Acuticoccus sediminis: one gene and its partner. The main gene of each other region encodes a partner of the protein of the gene in region 2 in a complex. Links are inferred from orthologs where the notes say so. Each region holds a gene or a part of one and is shown on either strand. Other genes may lie near its edges. The genes, in order: carB and carA.

Region 1 (15,223 bases), on a different replicon or contig from region 2:
ATCGTCCGGTGCCGCCGCCGGTTTCCCCGGTGCCGGCACGTCGTTGTGGATGGCACGCCATGAGGCGATTTGGCATACCTGCATCCTGTCTTTGCCGATCGAGGTCGACGTCAGGAGGGGTGGCGCGCCAACATTTTCGCGGTTAGGTCTCCCGTACTCAGTGCGCTTATGGCACTGAGTGCGCGCGCTTCGTGCGCATATCGATAGGGAGAAGACGCACGAGGTGCGTCTTTTTGACGAGGATGTCGCATGACGCCTGAACAGTTCCGCGCCTGGCGGAAGGCGAACAAGTGGAAGCAGAAGGAGCTTGCCGACCGTCTGGGCCTGAAACGGCGCATGATTCAGTACTATGAGCGCGGCGACCGCGACGGAAAGAGCGTCGAGATCCCCAAGACCGTCCGTCTGGCCTGCTATGCGATCGCCTGCGGTGTGGAAGAGTTCGACGGACACACCGTGGAATGGTCCTCGGCCCCGCCGGAAGGGGCACCCTCGCCCGAAATGGACGGTGCAATTTCCGACGTCGACGACGACGACGACGATTGATCGTCTCGCTACACTTTGCGCCGAGCGTGCGAACGCTCTATAGCGGGCCGTCTTTCCAGCCAACAACAGTCTGAAGCTGTCGCCGGTCCCTCAATGCCGAAACGCACCGACCTTTCCTCCATCCTCATCATTGGCGCTGGTCCGATCGTCATCGGCCAAGCATGCGAGTTCGACTACTCGGGCACGCAAGCCGTCAAAGCGCTCAAGGAGGAAGGGTTCCGAGTCGTCCTGGTCAATTCCAATCCAGCGACGATCATGACGGACCCCGAGCTCGCCGACGCCACCTACATCGAGCCGATCACGCCCGACGTGGTCGAGAAGATCATCGCCAAGGAGCGGCCGGACGCGCTGCTGCCGACGATGGGCGGCCAGACCGCACTCAACTGCGCGCTGGCGCTCTACGACTCGGGCGTTCTCGAGAAGTACGGCGTCGAGATGATCGGCGCCAACGCGACGGCGATCCGCACCGCCGAGGACCGCGACGACTTCAAGGTCGCGATGAACGAGATCGGCCTCGAATCGCCGCGCTCGGAGATCGCGCACACCCTGGCGGAGGCCTTCGCGGCGCTCGAGGTCGTCGGCCTGCCGGCGATCATCCGCCCCTCGTTCACGCTCGCCGGCACCGGCGGCGGCATCGCCTACAACCGCGAGGAGTTCATCGACATCGTCGAGCGCGGCCTCGACGCCTCGCCGACGACCGAGGTCCTGATCGAGGAGTCCGTCCTCGGCTGGAAGGAGTTCGAGATGGAGGTGGTCCGCGACAAGGCGGACAACTGCATCATCATCTGCTCGATCGAGAACGTGGACCCCATGGGCGTCCACACCGGCGATTCCATCACCGTCGCCCCGGCGCTGACGCTGACGGACAAGGAATATCAGCGCATGCGGACCGCCTCGATCGCGGTGCTGCGCAAGATCGGCGTCGAGACCGGCGGCTCCAACGTGCAGTTCGCGGTGAACCCCGACGACGGCCGCATGCTCGTCATCGAGATGAACCCGCGCGTGTCCCGCTCCTCGGCGCTGGCCTCGAAGGCGACGGGCTTCCCGATCGCGCGCGTCGCGGCCAAGCTCGCCGTCGGCTACACGCTCGACGAGCTCGCCAACGACATCACCAAGGGCGCGATGCCTGCCTCGTTCGAGCCGACCATCGACTACGTCGTCGTCAAGGTCCCGCGCTTCACGTTCGAGAAGTTCCCCGGCGCCAACACGACGCTGACCACTTCGATGCGCTCCGTCGGCGAGGTGATGGCGATCGGCCGCACCTTCCAGGAGTCGATGCAGAAGGCGCTGCGCGGCCTCGAGACGGGACTGTCCGGCTTCGACGACGCCGAGTTCGAGGGTCTCGTCCCGGGCGAGGAGAACCAGGCGATCCGTGCCGGCATCGGCGTGCCGCGGCCGGACCGGATCCTCAAGGTCGCCGAGGCGATGCGGCGCGGCTTCACGATCGACCAGATCTACGAGCACAGCCGCATCGACAAGTGGTTCCTGGAGGAGATCGCCGGGATCGTCGCGCTCGAGGAGAAGGTGCGCAAGCACGGCCTGCCGCTGACGACGGGCCTGATGCGCAAGCTGAAGGCGGCCGGCTTCTCCGACCAGCGCCTCGCCACCCTCGCCGGCATGACCGACGACCAGGTCCGCGGCCACCGCGAGCGGCTCGGCGTGCGCCCGGTCTACAAGCGGATCGACACGTGCGCGGCCGAGTTCGCCGCGCCGACGGCCTACATGTACTCGACCTACGAGACCGAGTTCGCCGGCGTGCCGCAGAACGAGGCGGCCCCCTCGAACCGCAACAAGGTCGTGATCCTGGGCGGCGGTCCGAACCGGATCGGCCAGGGCATCGAGTTCGACTATTGCTGCTGCCACGCCTGCTACGCGCTGTCGGACGCGGGCGTCGAGACCATCATGGTCAACTGCAACCCGGAGACCGTCTCGACGGACTTCGACACCTCCGACCGCCTCTACTTCGAGCCGCTGTCGCTGGAGGACGTCCTCGAGATCCTCGCGGTCGAGAAGTCGGCCGGCCGGCTGATGGGCGTCATCGTGCAGTTCGGCGGGCAGACGCCGCTCGGCCTGGCCCAGGGTCTGGTCGACGCCGGCCACACGATCCTCGGCACCCCGGTCGACGCCATCGACCTCGCCGAGGACCGCGACCGGTTCCAGAAGCTGCTGCACCGCCTGCGCCTGAAGCAGCCGGACAACGGGATCGCCCACTCCGTGGAGCAGGCGCGGCTGATCGCGACCGAGGTCGGCATGCCGCTCGTCGTGCGTCCGTCCTACGTGCTGGGCGGCCGGGCGATGGAGGTCATCCGCGACGAAGAGGGGCTCGACAAGTACCTCTTCAACGCGCTGTCGAACCTCGTCCCGCCGCACGTCCGCGCCAAGTACCCGAACGACAAGACCGGGCAGATCAACATGCTGCTCGGCAAGAACCCGCTGCTCTTCGACAAGTACCTCGACCGCGCGGTCGAGGTGGACGTCGACGCGCTGTCGGACGGCGAGGACGTCTTCGTCTGCGGCGTGATGGAGCACATCGAGGAAGCGGGTATCCACTCAGGCGACTCGGCCTGCTCGCTGCCGCCCCGCACCCTGCCCGACCAGATCGTCGAGCAGCTTCGGGCGCAGACCTCGGCCCTCGCCCTCGCGCTCGGCGTCGTCGGCCTGATGAACGTGCAGTTCGCGGTGAAGGGCGGGCAGATCTACATCCTCGAGGTGAACCCCCGCGCGTCGCGGACGGTGCCCTTCGTCGCCAAGACCATCGGCGTGCCGATCGCCAAGATCGCCGCGCGCGTGATGGCGGGCGAGCGTCTGTCGACGTTCAACCTCGTCTCCCGGCCGCTCGACCACGTCTCGGTCAAGGAGGCGGTGTTCCCGTTCTCGCGCTTCCCCGAGGTCGACACCGTGCTCGGCCCGGAGATGAAGTCCACCGGCGAGGTCATGGGCATCGACCACTCCTTCGCGGCCGCGTTCGTGAAGAGCCAGATGGCGGCCGGAAACGCCCTCCCCTCCGCGGGCAAGGTGTTCCTGTCGGTGCGCGATTCGGACAAGGCCTCGATCCGCGGCGCCGCCAAGCGCCTCGCCGAGGCCGGGTTCACGCTGGTGGCGACCTCCGGCACGCAGCGCGACCTCGAAGCGAACGGGATCGCCTGCGAGCGCGTTAACAAGGTGTCCGAGGGGCGGCCCCACATCGTCGACGCCATCAAGAACGGGTCGATCAAGTTGGTCCTGAACACTGCAGAGGGGCCGCAGTCCTTGAACGATTCCAAGTCGATGCGCCGTGCTGCCCTGTCCCACCGCGTGCCGTATTATACTACACTCGCGGGTGCACTTGCCGCGGCGGAAGGGATTGCCTTGCAGGGCCGTCAGGAACTTGAGGTTCGGCCGATGCAGTCCTACGTGAACGCTTCGCTGGACGTTTGACGTCCGGCGGAACGCTTCCGCACTTGCATTTTCGTCACAGTCTGTTGGAAACTGACCCACTTCGCTCGGAAGCGAGCGGCGTTACGAAGAAAGTTCGAATGACGATGGAAAAGATCCCAATGACGGCGCAGGGGTATGCGTCGTTGGAAACCGAGCTGAAGCGCCGCACGTCGGAGGATCGTCCGAAAATCATTCAGGACATCGCCGAGGCGCGTGCGCACGGCGATCTCTCCGAAAATGCTGAATACCATGCGGCCAAGGAAGCCCAGAGCCACAACGAAGGCCGCATCACCGAGCTCGAGGACATGCTCTCGCGCGCCGAGGTGATCGACGTCAAGAAGCTGTCGGGCTCGACCGTGAAATTCGGCGCCTTCGTCACCCTGGTCGACGAGGACACCGAGCAGGAGAAGAAGTACCAGATCGTCGGCGACGTCGAGGCGGACGTGAAGGCCGGACGAATCTCGATTTCTTCGCCCATCGCGCGCGCTCTGATCGGCAAGACCGTCGGCGACTCCGTCGAAGTGACCGCCCCCGGCGGCGCTCGCGCCTACGAGATCACCGAGGTCCGGTTCAACTGAACCGCCACCGGCTCGCTGCGCCCTTGCATACGAGGACCTTGCGAACGGACCCCCTCCGGCGGCCCGGTCCGTCGCGCTGCTCGCGGGCGACCGCCCCGTGAGCAGCCGTCCCGAGGCGCGATAGGACCCGCCTCTTCGGCTCGGCCGGCCGCGAGCGCCGGCCGCCGCATCCTCCCGAGCCCCTTCCCCGCCGATCCAGGGCGCCGCCCCGGCAGCGGCTGTCCCGCGCGGCATACGACCGGGACCTCCAACGGGGGCGGCGGACGTTTCGGGGGCCCGAAACGGCCCGCGACGGGATGACGGTCTTGGAGACCGGGCTCCTCCGCCCCATCTGAGTGGCGCTACACACCTCTTCTGACGGCGAGTTCGTGGCACCGCTGCCTTCGGCGCGGGCATGCCCCCGCGATGCACGCGGCGCGTGCGAGGCCATTAACGCGACGGCCAAAACCGTGTAGAGACCCAACGACACGGGCACCCCTTGCGGGTCCGCCCCCGCCTTTCCAACAGCGCGCAGGATATCGCCACCGCATGGCACGGCAGTTCATCTACCATATGCAGGGCTTGTCGAAGGCCTACGGAAACAAGAAGGTCCTCGACAACATCCACCTCCAGTTCTACCCGGACGCGAAGATCGGCGTGCTCGGCCCCAACGGCTCGGGCAAGTCGACGCTGCTCAAGATCATGGCCGGGGTCGACAAGGAGTTTACGGGCGAAGCCTGGGTCGCCGACGGCGCCAAGGTCGGCTACCTGCCGCAGGAGCCCCAGCTCGACGAGACGAAGTCCGTGCGCGAGAACGTCATGGAGGGCGTCGCCGGGAAGAAGGCCAAGCTCGACCGCTACAACGAGCTCGCCATGGAGTATTCCGAGGAGACGGCCGACGAGATGGCCGCGCTCCAGGACGAGATCGACAGCCAGAACCTCTGGGACCTCGACAGCCAGATCGACCAGGCGATGGACGCGCTGCGCTGCCCCCCCGACGACGCCGACGTCGCGACCCTCTCCGGCGGTGAGAAGCGCCGCGTGGCGCTGTGCCGTCTGCTGCTGGCCCAGCCCGAGCTCATCCTGCTCGACGAGCCGACCAACCACCTCGACGCCGAGACGGTCGCCTGGCTCGAGAACCACCTGCGCGAGTACCCGGGCGCGATCCTGATCGTCACCCACGACCGCTACTTCCTCGACAACGTGACGGGCTGGATCCTCGAGCTCGACCGCGGCCGCGGCATCCCCTACGAGGGCAACTACACCGCTTACCTCGAGAAGAAGGTGAAGCGGATGGACCAGGAGAAGCGCGAATCGTCCGCCGAGAAGCGGGCGCTGGAGCGCGAGCGCGAGTGGATCCAGTCGTCCCCGAAGGCGCGGCAGACCAAGTCGAAGGCCCGTATCCAGGCCTATGACGAGCTGCTCAAGCGCAACGAGGCGCGCACCCAGTCCTCCGACGCGCAGATCATCATCCCGGCCGGCCCGCGTCTCGGCGGCAACGTCATCGACGTGAAGGGGCTGAAGAAGTCCTACGGTGACCGCGTGTTGATCGACGACCTCGACTTCTCGCTGCCGCCGGGTGGTATCGTCGGCATCATCGGCGCGAACGGCGCCGGCAAGTCGACCCTCTTCCGCATGATCACCGGCCAGGAGGAGCCCGACACCGGCTCGATCGAGGTCGGCGAGACGGTCAAGCTCGGCTACGTTGACCAGTCGCGCGACGACCTCGACGGCAAGAAGACCGTCTGGGAGGAGATCTCGGGCGGCAACGACGTCATCACGCTCGGCAAGCGCGAGATGCAGAGCCGCGCCTACGTCGGCGCCTTCAACTTCAAGGGCGGCGACCAGCAGCAGAAGGTCGGCAACCTCTCGGGCGGCCAGCGCAACCGCGTCCACCTCGCGAAGATGCTGAAGTCCGGCGCCAACGTCATCCTGCTCGACGAGCCGACCAACGACCTCGACACCGAGACGCTGGCCGCGCTCGAGGATGCGCTGGAGGATTTCGCCGGCTGCGCCGTGGTCATCAGCCACGATCGCTTCTTCCTGGACCGCCTGGCGACGCACATCCTGGCCTTCGAGGGCGACAGCCACGTCGAATGGTTCGAGGGCAACTTCGCCGACTACGAAGAGGACAAGAAGCGCCGCCTCGGCCCGGACGCGATCGTCCCGCGCCGCGTCAAGTACAAGCGCCTGACGCGCTGACGACGCTCCGGCCGCTCCCGCGGCCGACAAAATACCTAGGGGTGCAAAATATCAATATTGCATCCCTAGGGTGTATTGCGTTACGTTGCTCGCCACAGCGACAGGATGGATCGTATGTGGCGAATTCTCTGTCTGCCGATGGCCGCGACCCTCGGGCTCTCGGGTTGCTTCGACCAAGGCTCGACCCTCGACGCGAGCGACGGTGCCAGCTTCAGGAACAGCGTCGCGCAGATGCGCGGTGAGCTGTCGCCCCTGCGTGCCGAAGCGTTCGGCGACGCCCTCTTCACCCTCTCCTTTCAGGACAGCGGCACGTTCCCCGCGGCCGAGCGGGACGCCAGCCTCTCCGCCCTCGCCCGTGACCCCGACGCCCTCGTCGCCAAGTTGCGCCGCCGGGTGGACGGGCTGACGGCGGACGAGATCATCTCCGCCGCGCGGACCTACAAGCTGACGTCGATCGAGGGCGAGCTGACGCGCCTCAACGGCGAGATCGAGCGGTGGGCCGGCTACGCCGTCGCCGCCAACATGCTGCTGCGCACCATCGCCATCAGCACCCCCCGCTACTACTGGCGCGACAACGGGCTGAAGGAGCGGGCGGTGATCGAGTTCACCATCGTCAACAACAGCCCGATCGCGCTGAAGCGGATCAACCTCCTGGGCAATCTCCAGTCGCCGGGACGGGAGATCCCCTGGGCCCACGGCACCTTCAGCTACACCTTCCCGGGCGGCCTGGAGCCCGGCGAGTCCCAGCAGCTGAAGCTCCTCGCCAACACCTTCGGCGCCTGGTCGCAGGACGCCCTGCGCGACGCGACGGACGCCGAGCTCGACCTCACCCTCGTCAACGTCCGCGACTCCCACGACACCCCGCTGATTCCGACGGAAGTGGAGCGCCTCGACGAAATGCGCGGCCTCATCGGCAACCTGAAGGCCGAACGCGAGGCGATCCTGACCGCCATGCACTGAACAAGCCTCCCACCGGCCGCCGGCTGGCGAGGCCAACCCGCCAGAGACCGTACGGCGGGAACGGGAGGCTACGGCTGGACAAAGCGGGAGGCCGCCGGGCCGGGCTGACAGCCCCTCGGGCGAGTAGTCCGGTGGGCCGGTGGGCCGGTGGGCCGGTGGGCCGGTGGGCCGGTGGGCCGGTGGGCCGGTGGGCCGGTGGGCCGGTGGGCCGGTGGGCCGGTGGGCCGGTGGGCCGGTGGGCCGGTGGGCCGGTGGGCCGGTGGGCCGGTGGGCCGGGAGAAATGATCCGCCCCCGAGGTGAGCAGTCAACAGGCGCCGGGCGCACAGTCAGCGTCGACGATCGATCGTCGACGGCAGCCGAGGCGGCGGGTATTGGGCCGGTGCATTGGGCCGGTGCATTGGGCCGGCGCTCGGCATGGGCCTCGCTCGCCCGCTGCAGGGGCGAGCCCGGGAGGATCCCTCGAAGGTCAGTCGTCGTCCTGGTCGTCGGCGGAGCAGCGGCGGATCTTCAGGCCCGAGGGCAGGACCGTCTTGGAATCGCCGCAGGCAAGGGAGAGGTCCTCCTGCGACAGCCCCTTCACGTCCGTGAGGTCCGCGCCGGAGAAGTTCGTGCGGCGCAGGAGCGCATCGTCGAGGTTGGCGCCGACGAGGCGGGCGCCGGAGAGGTTGGTGCTGCTGAACCGCGCCGACTTGAGGTGCGCCCCGCTGAGGTCGGCCCCCGACAGGTCCGCCCGGTCGAGGTCCACGTAGTCCATCCGCGCGTCACGGAACACCACGCCCCGGGCGATGATGCGCTCCATGTCCGCCCGCTCGAGATGACCGTCGGTGAAGTTGGCGCCCGCCAGGATCGCGCGGCGGAAGGTGGCGCCGCGCATGTCCGCGTCGACGAAGCGGGCGCCGGTGCCGTCCACCTCCTCGAGGTCGGCGTCGCGCAGGTCCGCCTCGGAAAAGTTCGCGCCGGCGACCTTCGACTTTTCCATGTCGATGTCACGCATCGAGGCTTCGGTGAAGTTGGCGTCGGTGACGTCCGCCTTCTCCATCTCGGTCCGCTCCATCGAGACGTCGCGGAAGTCGGCGCGCGGGAGAACCACGCCCTTCATGTCCGCTTCGCGGAAGTTGGCGCCACGGAAGTTGGCGTCCGGGACGTCGAGGCCGCGCAAGCTTCCCAGCACCAGGCGGCAGTCCGGACAGCCCTTCGCCTCCACGATCTTCTGCTGCGAGGTGGCCCAGGCGCTGCCCGCCCAGGTCACGAGCAGAAAGACCAAACCCAGTCGACCCATCATCCGTCGCCTCCCTGACTTTATGGACATATCGCGCCATTTCCGCGCGAAACAATGTCATCGGACTGACGGAACGTCCGTATGTGATCTGTCGCACAGCCATTATAGCGCCCACATTGCGTCAGGATGGCGCGCCGCGGTCGCCGGCGATGCCGGCAGCGCGCGGCGGAGCGCCGACCCATGCATGCAGCGTCTATCCAAACCGGGCGGCAAAGTGCGAAGACGGATGGACGACGGACCAGCCGAAAGGACGAGCCGATGGACGATGTGGCCGAAAGCGACACGCTTGGAGCGCTCCTGAGGGAGCGATACGGGTCGGCAGCGACACCGCAGCGGATCGCCGCACTGCCCGACGCGTTGCTGAGCCACCGGTCCGTCCGCTCCTACATCGACAAGCCGCTGCCCGAGGGCACTGTCGAGGCGCTCGTGGCCGCCGCGCAGTCCGCGTCGACATCCTCGAACCTCCAGACCTGGAGCGTCGTCGCCGTCGAGGACCAGGAGAGGCGCAACGCCCTCTCTGCCTACGCCGCCAACCAGGCCCACATCCGCGTGGCACCGCTGCAGATGGTCTGGATCGCCGACCTGCGCCGGCTCTACGACGCCGCCGCGCGGCAGGGCGTCACCGCCGAGGGGGTCGACTACTTCGAGATGTTCCTCGTCGCCGCCATCGACGCGGCGCTGGCGGCGCAGAACGCCACGCTGGCGGCCGAATCGCTGGGGCTCGGCATCGTCTACATCGGGGCGATGCGCAACAAGCCGCTGGAGGTCGCCAAGCTCCTCAACCTGCCGCAGCGCACGATGGCGGTGTTCGGAATGTGCGTCGGCTACCCGGACCCGGACCGGCCGGCGTCGGTGAAGCCGCGGATCCGCCAGTCCGGCGTCCTGCACCGCGAGACGTACGACGCCGACGCCGCCCAGCCGGCCGTGGAGGCCTACGACGTGGAGTCGTCGCGCTTCTACAAGGCGCAGGGGATGGAGCGGAACGCCTGGTCCATGCACGCGGGCCGCCGCGTGGCGGGGCCCGCGTCGCTGAGCGGGCGCCACCTCCTGCGCGAGCAGCTCATGCAGCTCGGCTTCCCGCTCAAGTAGCGGGACCGCCCCTCGCCGGAGCGGGAGCCCGCGCCATCTGGTGCGGGGCCGCCGCCGGCGCGCGGGCGAGCTGTTCGCCCGGGCATGTCGGCGCCTCGTCCGATCGCCAGAAGCGCGAGTCCCAGCCGGTTCCGACCATGCGCTGGTAGAGCCCGACGGACGGGAAGCCCTGATCCTCGGCGATATACATGTCGTAGCAGTTGGCGGACCGCTGCCAGACGCGGAAGCATCCCGTGTCGATCGGCACCGGGTAGGCGAAGCAGATGAATTCGCCCTTCAGCTCGTACTGCCCGTCCGTGGCCTCGTCCTGGTCACGGTAGAAGGTGGTCATGTCGGCCTTCAGCTCCTCGCTGAACGCTTCCCCGTCGGAGTAGACCCCTTCGATGGTGCTGCCCACGAAGCGCTGGCGCAGGTCCTCGGCGTCGAGGCTGCGCCAGAGCGAGGGCTTGTCGTCGGCATGTGCGACCGAGATCGCGAGGATGCACGAGACGAAGACCGCGAGGCCCAGGCAGAGGGCCAGCGCAAGTCGGAGCGCGCGCTTGGCGAGCGGCGGACTGGTCGGGCGGTCGGCGGCCGCGGAAACACTGCGGCCCGGAGCAACGCGACGCGCCCCTTTGGCGTGACGACCGGCGTATGTGATGGCGAGCCCCCCGGGCATGATTGCACCCGCCCTGCTACAACAGCGCCGGAGCCAAGGGCAAGCAACCCAAGGGATCCCCTCCTCCCCGCCGCCCCCCCCGCCACGGGACGCGATCCGGGCCGTCCGGCGCGAGAACCGACGCATCTTCGCACTTCAAGTCCGCGTGAAGCACCGCGGTCCCGCGGTTCCGCGAGGGGGATGCCCGCGCAGGGATCCGCGACGTCGCGCCACGCCCGACCGTGTCGCAGCGGGCGGCGCCGGAAACGAAAAGGCCGGCCCAGGGACTGGACCGGCCTCGACCGTCTCGCGATGGGTGCCGGGCCGCTAGTAGAGCCCGCCGGTGCCCGACAGGACCGCGCGCTCCGACTCCCGGGTGATGCGGCGCCGCGAGGGCTGGTTGTCGTTGAGGCCGATGATCGAGAAGGTGTCGCCGGGCGCGGTGCCGGGCTTGAACGCCTCGAGGATCACGTTCGGGCCGGACCCGGAGGTCTGGCGGCCGCTGACGCGGTCGACCGGGATCAGCTTGATGCCCTCGGGGACGCGGAAGTCCACGACCGGGGTCCCGTCGACGGCGTGCTGCATGAAGTCGAGGAAGATCGGCGCGGCCATGTGGCCGCCGGTGGCGCCGCGGCCCATCGGCTTGGGCTCGTCGTAGCCGATGAAGACGCCGGCCACGAGGTCCGGCGTGAAGCCGACGAACCAGGCGTCCTTCTCCTCGTTGGTGGTGCCGGTCTTGCCGGCGACCGGACGGCCGAGCGCCTGGATGCGGGTGGCCGTGCCGCGCTGGACGACGCCTTCCATGATCGAGGTGATCTGGTAGGCGGTCATCGGGTCGAGGACGTACTCGCGCTCGTCGATCACCTCGGGGGCCGGCTGGTCGCGCCAGGCCAGCGCGTTGCACTCGTCGCAGCGGCGCTGGTCGTGCTTGAAGACGGTGCGACCGTGCCGGTCCTGGATACGGTCGATCAGCGTCGGCTGGATCCGCTGCCCGCCGTTGGCGATGATCGAGTAGGCGCCGACGAGGCGCATCACGGTCGTCTCGCCCGCGCCGAGCGCCATCGGCAGGTACTTGCCGAGGTCGTCGTAGATGCCGAAGCGCTCGGCATACTCGGCGACGAGGGGCATGCCCATGTCCTTGGCGAGACGCACCGTCATGAGGTTGCGCGAACGCTCGACGCCCGAGCGCAGCGTCGACGGACCGGCGGACTTGCCGCCGTAGTTCTTCGGCCGCCACACCTCGCGGCCGACGACGATCTCGATCGGCGCGTCGAGGATGATGGACGATGGCGTGTAGCCGTTGTCCAGCGCCGCCGCGTAGACGAACGGCTTGAAGGACGAGCCCGGCTGGCGCAGCGCCTGGGTGGCGCGGTTGAACTCGGAGTAGGAGTAGGAGAAGCCGCCGACGAGCGCCTTCACGCGGCCGGTGTGCGGGTCCATGGCGAGGAGCGCGCCCTGGATCGCCGGCACCTGCCGCAAGGTCCACGTGCCGTCGACCTTCTCGACGTAGATGGCGTCGCCCCGCTTCAGGACGTTGGACAACCGCCCTGTGCTGCCGCCGGCCCTCACGCGGCTCCACGGCACGCCGGACGTCGTCAGCGACACCTGCTCGCGCTCGGTGGTCAGCGAGCCCCAGACGTCGCGCGGCGGCTGCAGGCCGAGGATCGCCTCGTTGCCGCTGACGCTCAGCACGACGGCGACCTTCCACTCGGGAACGTCGTAGAGCCCGTCGACAGTGCCGATCTTCGGCCCCCAGTCCTCGCCGGGCTCGAGCTCGAGCGTCTTGATCGGGCCGCGCCAGGAGCCGCGCTCCTTGTCGATCTTGAGGAGGCCGGACATCAGCGCGTTGCGCGCCATCACCTGCATCTGCGGGTCGAGCGAGGTGCGGACCGACAGGCCGCCCTCGTAGAGGGTCTTGCTGCCGTACATGGCGACCAGCTCGCGGCGGACCTCCTCGGCGAAGTACTCCGAGCCCGGCAGGGTGCGCTGGCGCTCACGCGGCACGACGCGCAGCGGCTCGGCCTTCGCCTTGCGGACCTCCTCCGGGCTGGCGGCGCCGTCCAGCATCATGCGGTCGAGCACCCAGTTGCGACGCTCGATGGCGCGGTCGGCGTGGCGGAACGGGTGGTAGTTGTTCGGCGCCTTGGGGAGCGCGGCGAGGTAGGCCGTCTCGGCCAGCGTCAGCTCGTGGACGGACTTGTCGAAATAGACCAGCGAGGCGGCGGCGACGCCGTAGGCGCCGAGGCCGAGATAGATCTCGTTGAGGTAGCGTTCGAGGATCTCGTCCTTGGAGAACGCCGCCTCGATGCGCAGCGACAGGATCGCCTCCTTCACCTTGCGCTCGTAGGACACCTCGTTGGTCAGGAGGAAGTTCTTGGCGACCTGCTGGGTGATGGTCGACGCACCGACGGGGCGCGAGTCGGTGCCGCGATTGCGCAGGTTCGTGACGAGGGCGCGGAAGATCGCCTGCGGGTCGACGCCGGCGTGCTCGTAGAACGAGGAGTCCTCGGCGGACAGGAAGGCGTTGCGGATGCGGACGGGGATCGCCTGGATGGGCAGGAAGAGGCGGCGTTTTTCGGCGTATTCGGCGACCAGCGAACCATCGTCCGCGTGGATGCGGGTCATGACTTCCGGCTCGTAGTTGCGCAGCACGTTCACGCTGGGGAGCGTGTCGGAGATCTGGGCGATATAGATGCCGACACCCGCAGCCGCGAGCAGCCCGAGCACGGAGCCGAGCGAGAACAGGAAGCCAACGAAGCTAACGAAAAACCTAAACACAGTGACGCGCCTCCGGAACATGGGCCTCGCAGCGCGGCACAATACAGCCGCCGCGGTCTCGTGTCGCCACGATTGCGACGAAGAAATTGGCGTGCACGAGGTGGCGAGGTCCCTGCCGCTATCGCCTACCCCAGCGCAGGCTGGAATCACAAGCGCTTCAATGTGAAAGCGCGGAAATGCATGAGTGGCGAAAGGATACTGACGCTAAAATTGCAACAGTTTTGTTCATCAACTGTTGCCGTGTCTTCCTACTGCACGCGGTCGCGTGTCGTCCCCTGCGCCAGCCACTCCGCGCCGATGGGCGGATCGAGGTCGAAGAAGTCGGCGACCGCGGCGGCAACTGATGCGGCGATCTCCTCCTGCCAGTCGTCGCTGAGGAGGCGCTCGGCGTCGCTCTCGTTGGTGAGATAGCCGAGCTCGAACAGCACCGAGGGGATGTCGTGCGCCATCAGGACGCGAAAGCGGGCGGAGCGGTGGGGGTTGGAGTTCATGTCCATCGTCGCCGAGAGTGCGCCGATGAGTCGCTCCGCAAAGGTGTGGGAAAAGGCCTTGGTCTCGCGGCGCAGGAGGTCGGCGAGGATGCCGGACACCTCCTCCTGGTGGTTCGGCTCGATCGCGCCCGAGACGGAATCGGCGAGGTTCTCGCGCGCGGCGAGCTCGGCGGCCTGCGCGTCGGACGGCCGCTCGGAGAGGGTGTAGACGGTCGCGCCGTGGACGTAGTCCTGCGGCGCGGCGTCGGCGTGCAGCGAGATGAAGAGGTCGGCCCCGAAGGCGCGCGCCAGCTTGATGCGCCGCGACAGCGACAGGAACGTGTCGTCCGACCGGGTGAGCCGCACCGTGAGGCCCGGGATGGTGGAGAGCCGCGTCTCGAGGCGCCTGGCGAAGGCGAGGACGAGGTCCTTCTCGAACTCGCCGCCGGCGGTGGAGGCGCCGGGGTCGATCCCGCCGTGGCCGGGGTCGATCACCACGACGCGCCCGTCGGGGTGCGGGACGGCCTGGTGCGGCGCCTCGCTGGCGTCGGCGCTGGCGGTCACGGCGGCGTAGCCGAAGCGGGTCGCGTCCACCGGCTCGATGTCGAACACCAGCCGCCCCGGCTGACCGCCGATCGCCGGCAGGTAGACGTGGCGCACGAGGAGGGCAGGCTCGGCGAGGTCGAAGACGATCCGCCCGGCGTCGCCCGAGAGGGCGCCAAAGCGGAAGGCGGTGATAACCCCCTGCCCCGGCGGCGGCTCGGGCACCTCGAAGTCGATCTCGTCGAAGTCGACGACGAGGCGGGGCGGCCCGTCGACCACGAAGGCCCGGTAGTGCGGCTCGCCGGAGACGGAGACGATAAACCGCGTGGCGCCGGGGAACTGCTGGACATCCATCGCGCTGGCGAGGATCGCGGCGTGCGCCTTCGGGGCGATCGCGAGGGCCGCCGCGGCGAGGAGCGCCAGCGTCCCGAGGACGACGCCGGTGCCGAGGAGGACGCGGTTGACGCCGCGCACGGCCCGGCGGCGCATCCGGTCGGCGGTCCGGCCCATAAGGTTCCGTGCCGGTGCGGCCGACGCGGTGCGGCCGGGCAAGTCACAGGGCGGCGATGTCGAGAATCGGGTGAGGAGCCTCTTCACAGGGCGCGATCCGGCTACCATCTAGTACTGTGGCCGAATGCTGCACTCACCTTCGTTGACCGAAGGTGAATTTCACAACGACCGAGGTTGGTGGGGTCGGCCTCACAATTCATAGGCTTGACCCTGCATTTGTGTTGTGAAGGCTGACGA
Region 2 (14,130 bases):
TCATGAAGAGCGCGGCGCAGGAGCTGGCGGTCGAGAAGATCCGCGTCAACGCCATCTCCCCCGGCGCGATCGCCACCGCGATCAACAAGTCCGTCTGGTCGGACCCGGCGCAGATGAAGGAGCTGATGAAGCTGATGCCCTACGGCCGCATCGGTCATCCGGACGATATCGGCGAGGCGGCGGCATGGATGGCCTCCGACTACGCCGACTACATGACCGGCAACACGATGGTGATCGACGGCGGCATGGAACTCTACCCCGAATTCCGCGACAACGGCTGACCCGTCCCCCCTTCCGCCGCTCCGAGGGAGCGGCCGCCGACCCGCTTCCCCGGCCCCCGCCACGGCCGCCCAGCACAGGACCCCAGGACGCGAACATGGATGCACGCCCGGCCGAGCTGACGGCCACGGACTTCCCGGCGATCGAGGACTACGCCGCGGTCGGCAACCTCGAGACCGTGGCGATGATCGGCTGCAACGGCGCGGTCGAGCTCTTCTGCTACCCGCACTTCGACTCGCCCGCGATATTCGCCGCCGCGCTCGACCGCAACGCCGGCAGCTTCGTGCTGCGCCCGACCTTCGCGCGGCGCGGCGTCCAGCGCTACATCGAGAACACCAACGTCCTCGTCACCCGCTACGAGAAGCACGACGCCGTCGTCGAGGTGACGGACTTCATGCCGATCGGCGACCCCGCCGACGCCAACCAGCTGGTCCGCATCGCGACGGTCCTCGAGGGCGAGGCGGAGATCGCGGCCTCCTGCAAGCCGGCGTTCGACTACGCCCGCGGCCCGACCGCGGCGCACAAGTCCGGCGACCACATCGTCTTCGAGGACGGTGGCGTGACCCTGCCGATGCGCCTCGCCGCGACGCATCCGCTGTCGCTGGACGGTGTGGAGGCGACCGCATCGGCCCGGCTCGGGGCGGGCGAGCGTATGGTTCTCGTCCTCGTGATGGACGACGCCAAGCAGCACCTCCTCAACGACGGCGGCGTCGACCGCGCGCTGGAGGAGACCCTCGACTACTGGCGGGGCTGGACGGCGAAGTCGGACTACGACGGGCCGTGGAAGGGCATGGTGATGCGCTCCGCGCTCGCCCTGAAGCTGATGTTCTCCGACCGCCACGGCGCCATCGTCGCGGCCCCGACCTTCGGCCTCCCCGAGGCCATCGGCGGCGAGCGCAACTGGGACTACCGCTACTGCTGGGTGCGGGACTCGGCGTTCACCATCTACGCGATGCTGCGCCTCGGCTTCTACGACGAGGCGGAGAACTACCGCACCTGGATCCGCGACCGCATCGAGGAACGCGAGCACGAGACGATCGCGCTGATGTACCGGGTCGACGGCACCACCAACCTCGACGAGACCACGCTCGACCACCTCTCCGGCCACCGCGGCTCGCAGCCGGTCCGCATCGGCAACGCCGCCTACCGGCAGACCCAGCTCGACATCTTCGGCGAGGTCGTCGACACGCTCTACCTGTCGCAGAAGTTCATCGCGCCGATGGACGAGCGGCTCTGGCGCGACGTCAGCCGCCTCGTCGACGCGGCGGCGAGCACATGGCACCACCCCGGCTCCGGCTTCTGGGAGATGCGCGGCGAGCCCACCCGCTTTCTCGACGCGCACCTCATGTCGTGGGTGGCGCTCGACCGGGCGATCCGCCTCGCCGACCGCACCGGCCTGCCGCAGAACCCCGCCTGGCGCGAGAACCGCTCGCGCATCGTCGACACCATCGAGACCCAGTTCTGGAACCCCAAGGTCGGCGCCTATACGCAGACCCTGGGCGGCGACAAGGTCGACGCGACCGCGCTGCTGATGCCGCTGATGAAGTACACCTCGACGATGTCGGAGCGGTTCCAGTCGACCCTGCACGTGATCGAGAAGCGGCTGGTCTTCGGCCCGCGCGTGCGCCGCTACGAACCGATCGGGGAGGAGCAGGAAGGGCTCGACGGTCCCGCCGAAGGGTCCTTCGTCGCCTGCTCCTTCTGGTACATCGAGGCGCTCGCCCGCTCCGCCCGCGTCGAGGAGGCGAAGACGCGGTTCGAGGAGATGCTCGCCATGGCCTCGCCGACCGGGCTCTTCGCGGAGGAGGTGGACGCGATGGGCCGCCACCTCGGCAACACGCCGCAGGCCCTCTCCCACCTCGCGATGATCAGTGCGGCCGTCGCGCTCGATCGCGCGATTACGAATGGCGGCGAGGCGTTCTGACCGTCGCTGCCATGGCGCGCGTATGCTAGGAGTGGGGACGATCGCACCCCCGGCGGCGCGGTCAGCCTGTCCGCATCGAGGGAGTGCCGCGCCAGCCCGGCCAGCGCCCCTCTTGCCCGTCCGCACCACGTTCGCCGCGCCAGCCCCGTCGCGCCACCAGGGAGACCCGTCATGGACATCAGTCCCGCCCACAACCAGTCACTCGAGGACCTCGCGCGCGAGAACGTCCTGCATCCGTTCACGTCGCCGAAGGGCCTGCTGGAGACGGGTCCGACCGTCATGCTCGAGGGCAAGGGCGCGCGGCTGACGGACGCCAAGGGCAAGGTCTACCTCGACGGCCTCGCCGGACTCTGGTGCGTCAACGCCGGCTACGGGCGGATCGAGATCGCCGAGGCGATCTTCGAGCAGGCCAAGAAGCTGCCCTACTACCACCAGTTCTCGGCGATGGGCACCGAGCCCGGCATCTACACCGCCGACAAGGTGAAGCGCCTCGCCCCGGGCAGGATGGCCCGCGTGCTGTTCGGCTGCTCCGGTTCGGACGCCAACGACACGCAGGTCAAGATCGCCTGGTATTACAACAACCTGAAGGGGCGCCCGCAGAAGAAGAAGATCCTCGCCCGCAACCGCGCCTACCATGGCGTCACTGTCGCGGCAGGGTCGCTGACGGGCCTCGCCTACGTCCACGACGCGTTCGACCTGCCGGTGCTGCCGGTCATCCGCCTCACCTGCCCGCACTACTACCACGAGCAGCAGCCGGGCGAGTCCGAGGACGCCTTCTGCGACCGCCTCGTCGAGGAGCTGAAGACCACCATCGAGCGGGAAGGCGCCGAGACCATCGCCGCCTTCATCGCCGAGCCGGTGATGGGTGCGGGCGGCGTCGTCTTCCCGCCGAAGGGCTATTTCGAGAAGGTCTCCAAGGTCCTGAAGGACAACGACATTCTCTTCATCGCCGACGAGGTCATCTGCGGCTTCGGCCGCCTCGGCACGCCGTTCGGGGCCGACTACTTCGGCTTCGAGCCGGACATGATCTCCGTGGCGAAGGGCATCACCTCCGGCTACCAGCCGCTCTCGGCGGTGCTGGTCGGCGAAGAGGTGTGGGAGACGATCCGCGACGCGTCGGCCCACCTCGGCGTCTTCGGCCATGGCTACACCTACACGGCGCACCCGATCGCCTGCGCCGCGGCCAACGCCAACCTCGACATCATGGAGCGCGAGAAGCTCTTCGACAACGCAGCCGAGACCGGCGCCTACCTGCAGGAGAAGCTGCGCCAGCGCTTCGCCGGCGACCCGCACGTCGGCGAGATCCGCGGCGCCGGCATGATCGCCGCGGTGGAGCTCTCCGCCGACCCCGCGACGCGCAAGACGTTCGACCCCTCCAAGGGCGTCGGCAAGGCGGTCGCGGCCGAGGCAATGAGCCGCGGACTTATTGTGCGTCCGATGATGAACGACGCGCTCGCGATGTCGCCGCCGCTCATCATCACCCGCGCGGATGTGGACGAGATGGTGGATAACCTGGCCGCCTCGATCGACGCCAAGCGCGACATGATCGCAGCCGCCGCGAAGGCCTGACGCGAGAACATGTCCGCCCGGCGGCCTGCCGCCCGGGCGGACACTCCGCACAGGGGCTAGTCCGCGCAGGGACGGTCCGCCGCCCTCGTCGAGATGGAGACCGCGCGGAACCCGCGTTCCCGATCCGGCAGCCCGCCGCACCGCGAGGCCTTGCCTCCGCGGCAGGGCCGGCGGCAAATGCGTCGACCGCCGCCGGCATGCGGCGGAGGGCGAAGGCCATGTGGGCGATGCTCGGATGCCTGGATCCGTGCCGGTCGGCTGGATCGGGGTGACCCGAAGGCCGAAGGGACGCGGTTGTAGCCGATCACGTCGTCCGCGTGATCCAATAGAACCGCGCTGTGCTAGCGCAGCATACCCTTCACCAGGTTGCTGGCCCGGCCGATGTCGAGTTGGTCCGGATAGCGTTTCTTGAGCGCGGTAATCGTCCGCCCGACGTCGCGCAGGCCCGCTGCGCCGATGTCGTTGACCACCTGCGCACAGGCGCTCCGGAGGGTCGGTTCGTCCATCAGCGGCGGCATAAACTCGCGGATCGTCTCGATCTCCGCCTTGGTCTGCCGAACGGTTTCCAGATCGCCGGCCTTGCGGTCCGCCACGATCTGCTCCTCGCGCTGCTTGATCATCTTGGCGAGGAGCGCGGCGATCTCCGCCTGCGTGATCTTCTCGCCGTTGCCGACACAGTGCGCCTGGTCGCGGTCACGAATGGCCGCCTGCATCAGGCGCAGCGTACAAAGTCGTCGCCGCTCATCGTGATGAGCGGCTTCTTTTACGGCGGCTTGCAGTTGTTCTCGTACGTTCATGATCACACCCTGCTGACACGGTCGCTGCGCGTTCTGTGGCGCTTAACACCCTTGAACATCAGCGCCAAGCACGCAACTGGTTCCTTACAATTGCGCCGATCGTTCGCGCAGCACTGCGACCTTCACGCATCGCTGCCATGTCTTCCTGTCGTGCGGCTGACTAAAATGGCGAATTTTCCCAATTTGCCAAGCCTACCTTACCGCGTGTTCACCTTTCCGACCCTTACATATGGTTAACGCCCGAAATGCCGGGGTGTTCAACCGATCCCGTCACGTTTACATCCTGTGGAACCAGAACAGGGAAAAGTGTGGATGGACGGTTGGGTCGAACCGAAGCCTACGGCATGTCTCGCATTGGCCGACGGGCTCGTGTTGCGCGGCATGGGAGCAGGCGCCGTCGGGACGGCGGTCGGCGAAGTGTGCTTCAATACGGCAATGACGGGGTATCAGGAGATCCTGACCGATCCGTCGTACGCCGGGCAGATCGTCACCTTCACCTTCCCCCATATAGGTAACGTCGGCGCCAATGACGACGATATCGAGACGGTTGCGGAGGAGGCGCGGAGCGCAGCGCAGGGTTGCGTCCTGCGCGCGGCTATCACGCGGCCGCAGAGCTGGCGCGCCCGCGAAGGCTTCGACGCCTGGCTGGAGAAGCGCGGCATCGTCGCGATCACCGGCGTCGATACCCGCGCGCTGACGTCGCATATCCGCGAAGGCGGCATGGTCAACGCCGTGATCGCCCACAACCCGGAGGGCGTGTTCGACGAGCCGGCCCTCGTCGAGATGGCGCGAAAGGCCCCGGACATGGCCGGCGCGGAGATCGCCACCACGGTGTCGACCCGCCACGCCGCGCCCTGGCACGGCGGCGCATGGACCTGGCCGGGCTTCTACGGCGAGATCAAGGGCGACGGGCCGCGCATCGTCGCGCTCGATTACGGCATCAAGGGCAACATCCTGCGCCTCCTCGCGGAGCGCGGCGCCAATGTGACCGTGGTCCCGGCGAACGCGACGGCGGAAGAAATCCTCGCGCTCGACCCTGACGGTCTCTTCCTCTCCAACGGCCCCGGCGACCCGGGCGCGACGGGGAAGATCGTCGGCGAGACGCTGAAGACGCTCATCGACCGGCGCCTGCCGACCTTCGGCATCTGCCTCGGCCATCAGCTCCTCGGCCACGCCATCGGCGCCAAGACGAAGAAGATGCGCCACGGCCATCACGGCGCGAACCACCCGGTGCTCGACATCGACACCGGCGCGGTCTCGATCGTGTCCATGAACCACGGCTTCACGGTGGATGCGGCGACGCTGCCGAAGAACGCGCGCGAGACACACCGCTCGCTGTTCGACGGCTCGAACTGCGGCCTCGCGATGACCGACCGCCCGGTCTTCTCGGTGCAGTACCACCCCGAGGCGTCGCCCGGCCCGCACGACAGCTACAACCTGTTCGACCGCTTCTTCGCGATGATCGCCGAAGAAAAGGCGCAGACCGCCCTGTGAGCGGCCCGCTCGTGATGGTCGAGGACGCCCTCGCGGCGGACCTCGAGGCGATCGCGGCGCTCAACAACGCCGCGGTCCCCAACGTCAACGCGCTGACGCCGGACGAAATGGCGGCGATCGCCGCCATGGGCGCGCTGCGGATCACGCGAACCGCGGGCGCCGTCTCCGGCCTGGTCCTCACCATCCCCGAGGGCCGGCCGTACGACAGCGCGAACTACCGCTGGTTCAGCGGGCAGTTCGACACCTTCCTCTACGTCGACCGCGTCGTCGTGGCGCCGGAGGCCCGCGGCCTCGGCGTCGGCCGCGCCCTCTACATGGACACGTTCGCCCGCACCCAGTCGCTCGGCCGGCCGCGCGTGTGCGCCGAAGTCAACGTCGAGCCGCCGAACCCGGGGTCGATGGCCTTCCACGCGGCGATGGGCTTCAACGTCCTCCTCGACCGCTTCAACGAGAGCGCCGGCAAGACGGTCCGGATGATGGAACGCCCCGTCTGACACGCCGCGCGGACCGGGGCGAGACCCCGCCCGCGCCGCACCCGCACACGCCGCGCACTTGACAGCGGCGGGCCCCGCGGTGCGCCGTCTCCCTTGCGCCCGCGACAGAACGGGCGAGAGGAGACGCCATGAAGATCACCGCCGTCCGCAGCCACCGGCTCGGCTACCAACTGCCTGAAACGCTCGGCTACTCGCAGCAGATGTACGACCGACGGTCGGCGCATCTGGTCGAGGTCTCGACCGACGAGGGCATCACCGGCTGGGGCGAGTGCTTCGGCCCCGGCCCGGTCGCCATCGCCAACCAGACCATCGTCGAGCAGGTGATCGCCCCGCTCATCGTCGGCCGCAACCCGATGGACCGGGAGGTGCTCTGGCACGAGGTCTACAACCGGCTGCGCGACCACGGGCAGAAGGGCATGCCGCTGCAGGCGCTCTCCGGCGTGGACATCGCGCTCTGGGACCTCGCCGGAAAGGCTACGGGACAGTCGATCGCGACCATGCTCGGCGGACGCTTCCGCGAGAGCGTCCCGGTCTACGGCTACGGCATGATGCTGCGCCCGGACACGACCGACCTGCCCGCCCGCTTCGCCGAGGAGGCCGCCGCCATCGAGGCCGCCGGCTTCACCGCCACCAAGATGAAGATCGGCCTCGGCGTCGCGCAGGATATCCGCCTGGTGGAGGCGGTCCGCGGCGCGCTGCGCGACGAGACCCGGCTGATGGTGGACGCCAACCACGCCTACCACGTCACCCAGGCCTTCGCGGTGGGACGAGCGCTGGAGCAGCTCGGCGTCTACTGGTTCGAGGAGCCGGTCGCGCCGGAGGACCTCGACGGCTACCGGGAGCTGCGCGCCGGCCTCTCGGTCAACATCGCCGGCGGCGAGGCGGAGTTCACGCGCTGGGGCTGGCGCGCCCTCCTCGAGAAGCGGTGCGTGTCCATCGCGCAGCCGGAGGTATGCGGCCTCGGCGGCATCTCCGAGTTCATGAAGGTGCTGACCCTGTGCCAGACGCACATGGTGCCGGTCGTCAACCACGTCTGGGGTTCCGCGGTCTCGGTCGCGGCGAACCTGCAGCTCCTCGCCGCGCAGCCGCCGCTCCCCGGCGGGCTCCATCCCGACGAGCCGATGCTCGAGTACGACACCACCCACAACGCCTTCATGACCGACCTGCCACTGGAAGGGCTCGGCGTCACGGAAAGCGTGGCTGCGACCGGCCGCGCCGCGATTCCCGACCGGCCCGGCCACGGCGTCGTGCCGGACCCGGAGGTGCTGGAGCGCTACCGCCTCCGCTAGCCGCCACCCGGACACCCGGCACGAAAAAAGGCCGCCGGCATAAGCGGCGGCCAGTTCGGTCGGATCAGAGCGAGACAGAACGGAACGGACGTCAGATGCGCGTGCCGCGCGGCGCGTGGGCGATGCGCTTCTGCATCTGGTTCCAGCGGTGGCGGCCGGCGATCTCGCGCAGCAGTGCGAAGATCTGCGGATCGCCCACGGTGCCGTTGGACGCGGCGAGCGTGAATTCGGCGCACAGCTCGCGGCCCTTGTCGGCGGTCCCGCGGCAGCATTCCTCGACGCTCTGAAGGTAGAAGGCGGAGCGTTCGGCGAGACCTTCCAGCGAGGCGCGGATGTCCTCAAGGTCCATGTCGGTCTCGATGACGACGTGGAAGCCGGTGACGCTGCGCGGCAGGGTACGGATGGCGTCGACGGGGGTCTCGGCGGTCAGGTTCTTGGCGATGACGTTCATCGGACTAGGGTCCTTTCGATGGATGCTGGGGGGCGAGACGGCGCGGCGCCTCGCCGACCGCGCCGGTTATTCGGCGGCGGTCCGGAGGGCGTGACCCTCGTCTTTGAACTGATCGGACTCGGTGGACTCGCCCATGGCGGTGGTCGACGACTGACCGCCCGAGAGGGTCATCGACACGAGGTCGAAGTAGCCGGTGCCCGCCTCGCGCTGGTGGCGCGTCGCGGTGTAGCCGTCGGCCTCGGCCGCGAACTCGGCCTGCTGCAGCTCGGAGTAGGCGCCCATGCCCCGCTTTGCGTAGCCGCGCGCCAGCTCGAACATCGAGTAGTTGATGGCGTGGAAGCCGGCGAGCGTGACGAACTGGAACTTGTAGCCCATCGCCGCGATCTCGCGCTGGAACGTCTCGATGGTCTGCCTGTCGATGTTCGCCAGCCAGTTGAACGACGGCGAGCAGTTGTAGGCCAGCATCTTGCCCGGGAACTCCCTGTGGAGCGCCTCGGCGAACTTGCGCGCCCCCTCGAGGTCAGGCTTGGACGTCTCCCACCAGAGGAGGTCGGCCTTGTCGGCGAAGGCGAGGCCGCGCTTGATGCAGTGCTCGAGGCCCATGCCGGCCTTCAGGCGATAGAAGCCCTCCGGCGTGCGCCCGGCGTCGAAGTCGATGAACTCGTGGTCGCGCTCGTCGATGTCCGACGTGATGAGGCGGGCCGATTCGGCGTCGGTGCGGGCCATGATGAAGGTCGGCACGCCGGCGACGTCCGCCGCGAGACGCGCCGCGGAGAGGTTGCGCTCGTGCGCCTTCGTCGGGATGAGCACCTTGCCGCCGAGGTGGCCGCACTTCTTCTCCGAGGCGAGCTGGTCCTCGAAGTGGACGCCGGCGGCACCCGCCTCGATGTACGCCTTCATGATCTCGTAGCAGTTGAGCGGGCCACCGAAGCCGGCCTCAGCGTCCGCGACGATGGGCGCGAACCAGTCGATCCTTGCGCCGCCCTCGGCATGCTCGATCTGGTCGGCGCGCTGCAGGGCGCGGTTGATGCGCTTGGCGAGCTCGGGTCCGGCGTTGGCCGGGTAGAGCGACTGATCCGGGTAGGTCTGCGCGGCCGTGTTGCCGTCGGCGGCGACCTGCCAACCGGAGAGGTAGATCGCCTTGAGGCCCGCGCGGACCTGCTGCACCGCCTGGTTGCCGGTCACCGCGCCGAGCGAGTTCACGTAGTCGAGTTCGTGAAGGTCGCGCCAGAGGCGGTTCGCGCCGCGCTCGGCCAGCGAATACTTGATCTCGACGGAACCGCGGAGGCGCATGACCTCCTCGGGGGTGTACGCGCGGTTGATCCCGTCGAAGCGGCCATCGGGGGCGGAAGGAACGAGATCGGCAAAGGTGGTCATGGCGTCTTCCTACAAACAGTCAGCGATGTGTGGCTCTGCGCTACGACGCGCGCAGTTGCATTGTAAAAACGCCGAATTGTCATTGAGGTCCAGAGCCTCAGAGCTATGGTAGGGTTGTGTTGTATCAGTTAAGATCGACACATGATGTAATGTTGTAAGGTTTGTCATGTCCGACATCGAGGCGAGGCGGAAGCTCTTTCTCGGGCCGCAGATCCGCAAGCTGCGCCGCTCGCTGAAGCTGACCCAGGCGCAGATGGCGGAGGGGCTCGAGATCTCGGCGAGCTACCTGACGCTGATCGAGCGCAACCAGCGGCCGCTGACGGCGCAGCTCATCCTGCGCCTCGCCGACGCCTACGACATCGACGTTCGCACCCTCGCCCCCTCCACCGACGGCGCGACGCTCCTCGGCCTGCAGGAGGTCGCGGCGGACCCGCACCTTGCCGGCGCCGACCTGTCGCAGCAGGAGCTGCAGGAGATGGCGGAGATGTTTCCGCGCGTGGCGGACGCGATGGTGCGCCTCCACGAGGGGCTGCGCGGCGCGCGGGAGGACGCCGAGGCGCTCGCCGAGTCGGCGGCCGACCGCGCCCACCCCGGCCTCGGCAGCAGCGCCGTGGAGGAGACGCGCGAGGCGCTGCAGGCGCGCGACAACTACTTCCCGGAGCTGGAACAGGTGGCCGTGGACTTCGCCGCCCGGGCCAGGATGCGGCTCGACCTGCCGCAGGTGCTGACGACGAGCCTCGTCAACCACCTGAAGGACGCGCACAACGTCGACACGGTGATCATGCCCTACGACGTGATGCACGGCCTGCTGCGCCGCTTCGACCGCCACCGCAACCGGCTGATGCTGTCGGAGCTGCTCGGCCCGACGAGCCGCACCTTCCAGGTGGCGCATCTCGTCGGCCAGCTCGAGGCGGGGGAACTGATCCGCGCGATGTCGAACGACCCGCGCTGCACCTCCGACTCCTCGCGCGGAATCCTGCGGCTGACGCTGAGCAACTACCTCGCGGGCGCGATCATGTTCCCCTACGACCGCTTCCTCGAGGCAGCGGAGCGGCTTCGCTACGACGTCGAGGTCCTCGCCTCGCGCTTCGGCGCCTCGTTCGAGCAGGTGGCGCACCGCCTGACGACGCTGCGGCGGCCGGGCGCCAAGGGCATCCCCTTCTTCATGATCCGCGTGGACCGGGCGGGCAACATCTCGAAACGCTTCGGCGGCGGCGTCTTCCCGTTCGCGCGGTCGGGCGGCACGTGCCCGCGCTGGCGCCTCTACGAGGCGTTCCGCACGCCGGGGCGGATTGTCGTGGACCTCGTCTCGCTGCCGGAGGGGCAGAGCTTCGTCACCGTGGGCCGGACCACGGAGCGGGCGAGCGTCGGCGCGCACAACCCGGGCCAGGAGCTGGTGGTGGGGCTCGGCGCCGAGGTGACGCACGCGAGCCGGCTGGTCTATGCGGACGGTCTCGACGTCAGCGCCAAGGGCCTCGTGGCCACGGCGTCGCCGATCGGCGTCAACTGTCGGCTCTGCCCGCGCGAGAACTGCAACTGGCGCGCCTTCCCGCCGCTGACGGGCCGTCTGGTGGTGGACCCGACGCGACGCTCGGTCACCCCGTACCACTTCGTGAAGGACTGAACCCGGACCGCATGGCCGCCTCGGCGCAGCCGGGGAGTGTCCGCGACGGCATGCGCAGGCGGGCACCCGACGCGCGGCGGCGGGGTGCGGACGAGGGGCGAGCGGCGCGCGAACCGGGCATCGACGCAGCCGAAGTCGGCGGACTCGAGGATGGGGACGCCCCGCCTTCCGGGCAGGGCGTTTTCGCGGCGTCGCGGCCGAGGTGCGAAGGGGTCAGACCTCCAGCGTGTCGATCCCGCCGTGGGCCGCGCTCCAGGCGAGCGGTGCGCCGAGGAAGTTCTCCACCTCACGGAGGGCCGCGGTGTCGAGGGCCTTGTCGTCGTGGGCGACCTTCATGACGTCGCTCCAGCGGGCGAGGGCGTGGAGCGTCACGCCATGCTTGCCCAGCGCATCGCCGGAGTTGGGGAAGATGTCGTGGTGGAAGATCACGAAGCAGTGGGCGACCTCGGCGCCCGCCGTGCGCAGCGCCTCGGCGAAGCGGACCTTGCTGCCGCCGTCGGTGGCGAGATCCTCGACCAGCAGCGTCCGCTGACCGTCGCGGAAGGCGCCTTCGATCTGGGCGCCGCGGCCGAACCCCTTGGGCGCCTTGCGAACGTACTGCATGGGCAGGCCCATCAGGTCCGCCATCCAGGCCGCGAACGGAATGCCCGCCGTCTCGCCGCCGGCGACGGCGTCGAAGCGCTCGAGGCCGACGTCACGGGCGAGAGAGCCGACCCCGAGCTGCATGAGCGTGGCGCGCAGGCGCGGGTAGCCGATGAGCTTGCGGCAGTCGACGTAGACGGGCGACTTCAGGCCGGAGGTGTAGGTGAAGGGCTCGGAGGGGCGCAGATGGACGGCCTCCACCTCCAGGAGAGCGCGGGCGGTGATGCGCGCGACGTCCTCGCGGGGCAGGATGGTGGCGGCGGTCATTCAGAAGACTTTCTCTTGGACGTCGAGGGCCGGCGAGTTCTCCACGCGCCAGGTCACCTCGAAGCCGGGGTTGAAGAGGGTGATCGGCCCGTCGGCGGTGTCGATCGGATCGAGCGGGACCGGCGCGCCGCGCGTCAGCGTGACCGTGCCGGGGTTCGGCGGCAGGCCGTAGAAGGCGGCCCCGCGCAGGGAGACGAACTCCTCCAGCCTGTCCAGCGCGCCCGCGGCCTCGAACAGGTGGGCGAGGATCGCGAGGGCGAGCGGAGCGGTGAAGCAGCCCGCCGCGCCGCAGGGGCCGAGCTTGCGGGGGTCGGTGTGCGGCGCGCTGTCGGAGCCGAAGAAGAAGGCGGGGTTGTCGCCGGTCGCCGCGGCGACCAGCGCCTCGCGGTCCTCCCGGCGCTTGACGATGGGGAGGCAGTAGTTGTGCGGGCGGATGCCGCCGGCGAGGAGGTCGTTGCGGTCGATGACGAGGTGGTGGGCGGTGATCGTGGCGCCCATGTTGCCCGCCGCCTTGACGAAGTCGATGGCGGTGCGGGTGGAGACGTGCTCCAACACGATCTTCAGCTCCGGCACGCGCTCGCGCATCGGCGCGAGGACGCGCTCCAGGAACACGGCCTCGCGGTCGAAGATGTCCACCTCGTGGTCGGTGACCTCGCCGTGGATGCACAGGACGATGCCGCGCTCGGCCATCCGCTCCAGCACGGGGGTCAGGCCGTCGATGTCGTTGACGCCGGAGGCCGAGTTGGTCGTCGCATGCGCGGGGTAGAGCTTCGCCGCGGTGCAGAGGCCCGCGACCTCGTCGATGGTGGCCGGCGTCGTGTCGTCGGTGAGGTAGAGCGTCATCAGCGGGCCGAACTCGGCGCCGGGCACGCTCTTCTCGACCGCGGTCATGATGCGGTCGCGGTAGGACCGCACCATCGCGGCGTCGACCACCGGGGGGACCAGGTTCGGCATGATGATCGCGCGGGCGAAGTCCAGCGAGCCCCGGGCGACGGCCTCCAGGATGGCACCGTCGCGCAGGTGCAGGTGGAAGTCGTCGGGGCGGCGCAGGGTGATGGTGTCGGTCATGGCTCTGTTGCGGATCAGGCGCGGCGGGTGAGGTCGCGCGCGGCGATGCCCTTGGTTGTGCAGTGCGTGGCGATGGCGTCGATGAGATGGATCATGGCGAGCGGGCGCGTGAAGGTCGCCGAGCCGACGGCGACGGCGGAGGCGCCGGCGGCCATGTAGTCGAGCGCGTCCTGAAGCGTCGCGATGCCGCCGCAGCCGATGACCGGCACCTTCGGCAGCGCCTGCGCCACCTGGTAGGTGCAGCGCAGGTTGACCGGTTTCAGCGGCGTGCCGGAGAGGCCGCCGGTGACGTTGGCGAGCGCGGGCCGCCCGTCGCGACGGAAGGCGATCCCCGTCAGCGTGTTGGCGACGATGAGCGCGTCGGCCCCCGCCTCGACCGCGGCCGAGGCGATGGCGGCGACGTCCTCCGCGTTGGGCGAGAGCTTGGCCCAGAGCGGCAGGGCCGTGTCGCGGCAGGCGGCGACCACCTCGGCCGTCATCGCGGTATCGAGGGCGAAGGAGCGGCCGCCCTCCTCCAGATTGGGGCAGGAGAGGTTGAGCTCGATCGCGTCGACTCCCTGCCCTTCCAGCGTGCGCACCAGCTCGGCGAAGCCGGCCGCCGTGTCGGCCGAGATGGAGACGATCAGGGGCGTGCCCCAGCCCTTGTAGGCGGGCAGCGTCTCGTCGAGGAACGCCTCGACACCGTCGGAGGGAATGCCGACGGCGTTGAGGAGACCGCCGCCGGTCTCGGTCAGGCGATTGGGCGGATGGCCGGGGCGGTAGCCCGGCATCAGCGTCTTGGGCACCAGTCCGCCGAGACGGCCGAGGTCGTAGACGCGCCCGTAGGAGGCGGCGAAGGTGCCCGAGGCGGGGATC

Evidence for each region.
Region 1: the proteins of carA (region 2) and carB are in contact, whole or in part, in a solved structure (PDB 1KEE), measured with the Escherichia coli proteins. The link is inferred for Acuticoccus sediminis from one-to-one orthologs.

What each region holds. Positions count from the first base shown.
Region 1 is NZ_QHHQ01000007.1:163,301-178,523, reverse strand. Bases 237-4,160 are described here. They hold carB (carbamoyl-phosphate synthase large subunit), read left to right. Parts: upstream 237-636; coding sequence 637-3,960; downstream 3,961-4,160. Other genes in these bases: greA (transcription elongation factor GreA), read left to right, coding at 4,065-4,160; DLJ53_RS26590 (helix-turn-helix domain-containing protein), read left to right, coding at 250-543. Outside these bases: more of greA, read left to right, coding at 4,161-4,538; energy-dependent translational throttle protein EttA, read left to right, coding at 5,067-6,719; DLJ53_RS26570 (DUF6694 family lipoprotein), read left to right, coding at 6,834-7,679; DLJ53_RS26565 (pentapeptide repeat-containing protein), read right to left, coding at 8,147-8,962; DLJ53_RS26560 (nitroreductase family protein), read left to right, coding at 9,218-10,048; DLJ53_RS26555 (hypothetical protein), read right to left, coding at 10,041-10,706; DLJ53_RS26550 (penicillin-binding protein 1A), read right to left, coding at 11,013-13,463; DLJ53_RS26545 (N-acetylmuramoyl-L-alanine amidase), read right to left, coding at 13,712-14,986. UniProt on the Escherichia coli protein: Large subunit of the glutamine-dependent carbamoyl phosphate synthetase (CPSase).
Region 2 is NZ_QHHQ01000001.1:68,775-82,904, forward strand. Bases 4,142-6,972 are described here. They hold carA (glutamine-hydrolyzing carbamoyl-phosphate synthase small subunit), read left to right. Parts: upstream 4,142-4,881; coding sequence 4,882-6,063; downstream 6,064-6,972. Other genes in these bases: DLJ53_RS00250 (GatB/YqeY domain-containing protein), read right to left, coding at 4,142-4,569; DLJ53_RS00260 (GNAT family N-acetyltransferase), read left to right, coding at 6,060-6,557; DLJ53_RS00265 (mandelate racemase/muconate lactonizing enzyme family protein), read left to right, coding at 6,686-6,972. Also shown: DLJ53_RS00235 (glucose 1-dehydrogenase), read left to right, coding at 1-281; DLJ53_RS00240 (glycoside hydrolase family 15 protein), read left to right, coding at 377-2,203; DLJ53_RS00245 (aminotransferase), read left to right, coding at 2,375-3,772; more of DLJ53_RS00250, read right to left, coding at 4,114-4,141; more of DLJ53_RS00265, read left to right, coding at 6,973-7,846; DLJ53_RS00270 (hypothetical protein), read right to left, coding at 7,938-8,297; aceA (isocitrate lyase), read right to left, coding at 8,364-9,674; DLJ53_RS00280 (helix-turn-helix domain-containing protein), read left to right, coding at 9,841-11,298; DLJ53_RS00285 (orotate phosphoribosyltransferase), read right to left, coding at 11,512-12,207; pyrC (dihydroorotase), read right to left, coding at 12,208-13,275; DLJ53_RS00295 (dihydroorotate dehydrogenase), read right to left, coding at 13,290-14,130. UniProt on the Escherichia coli protein: Small subunit of the glutamine-dependent carbamoyl phosphate synthetase (CPSase).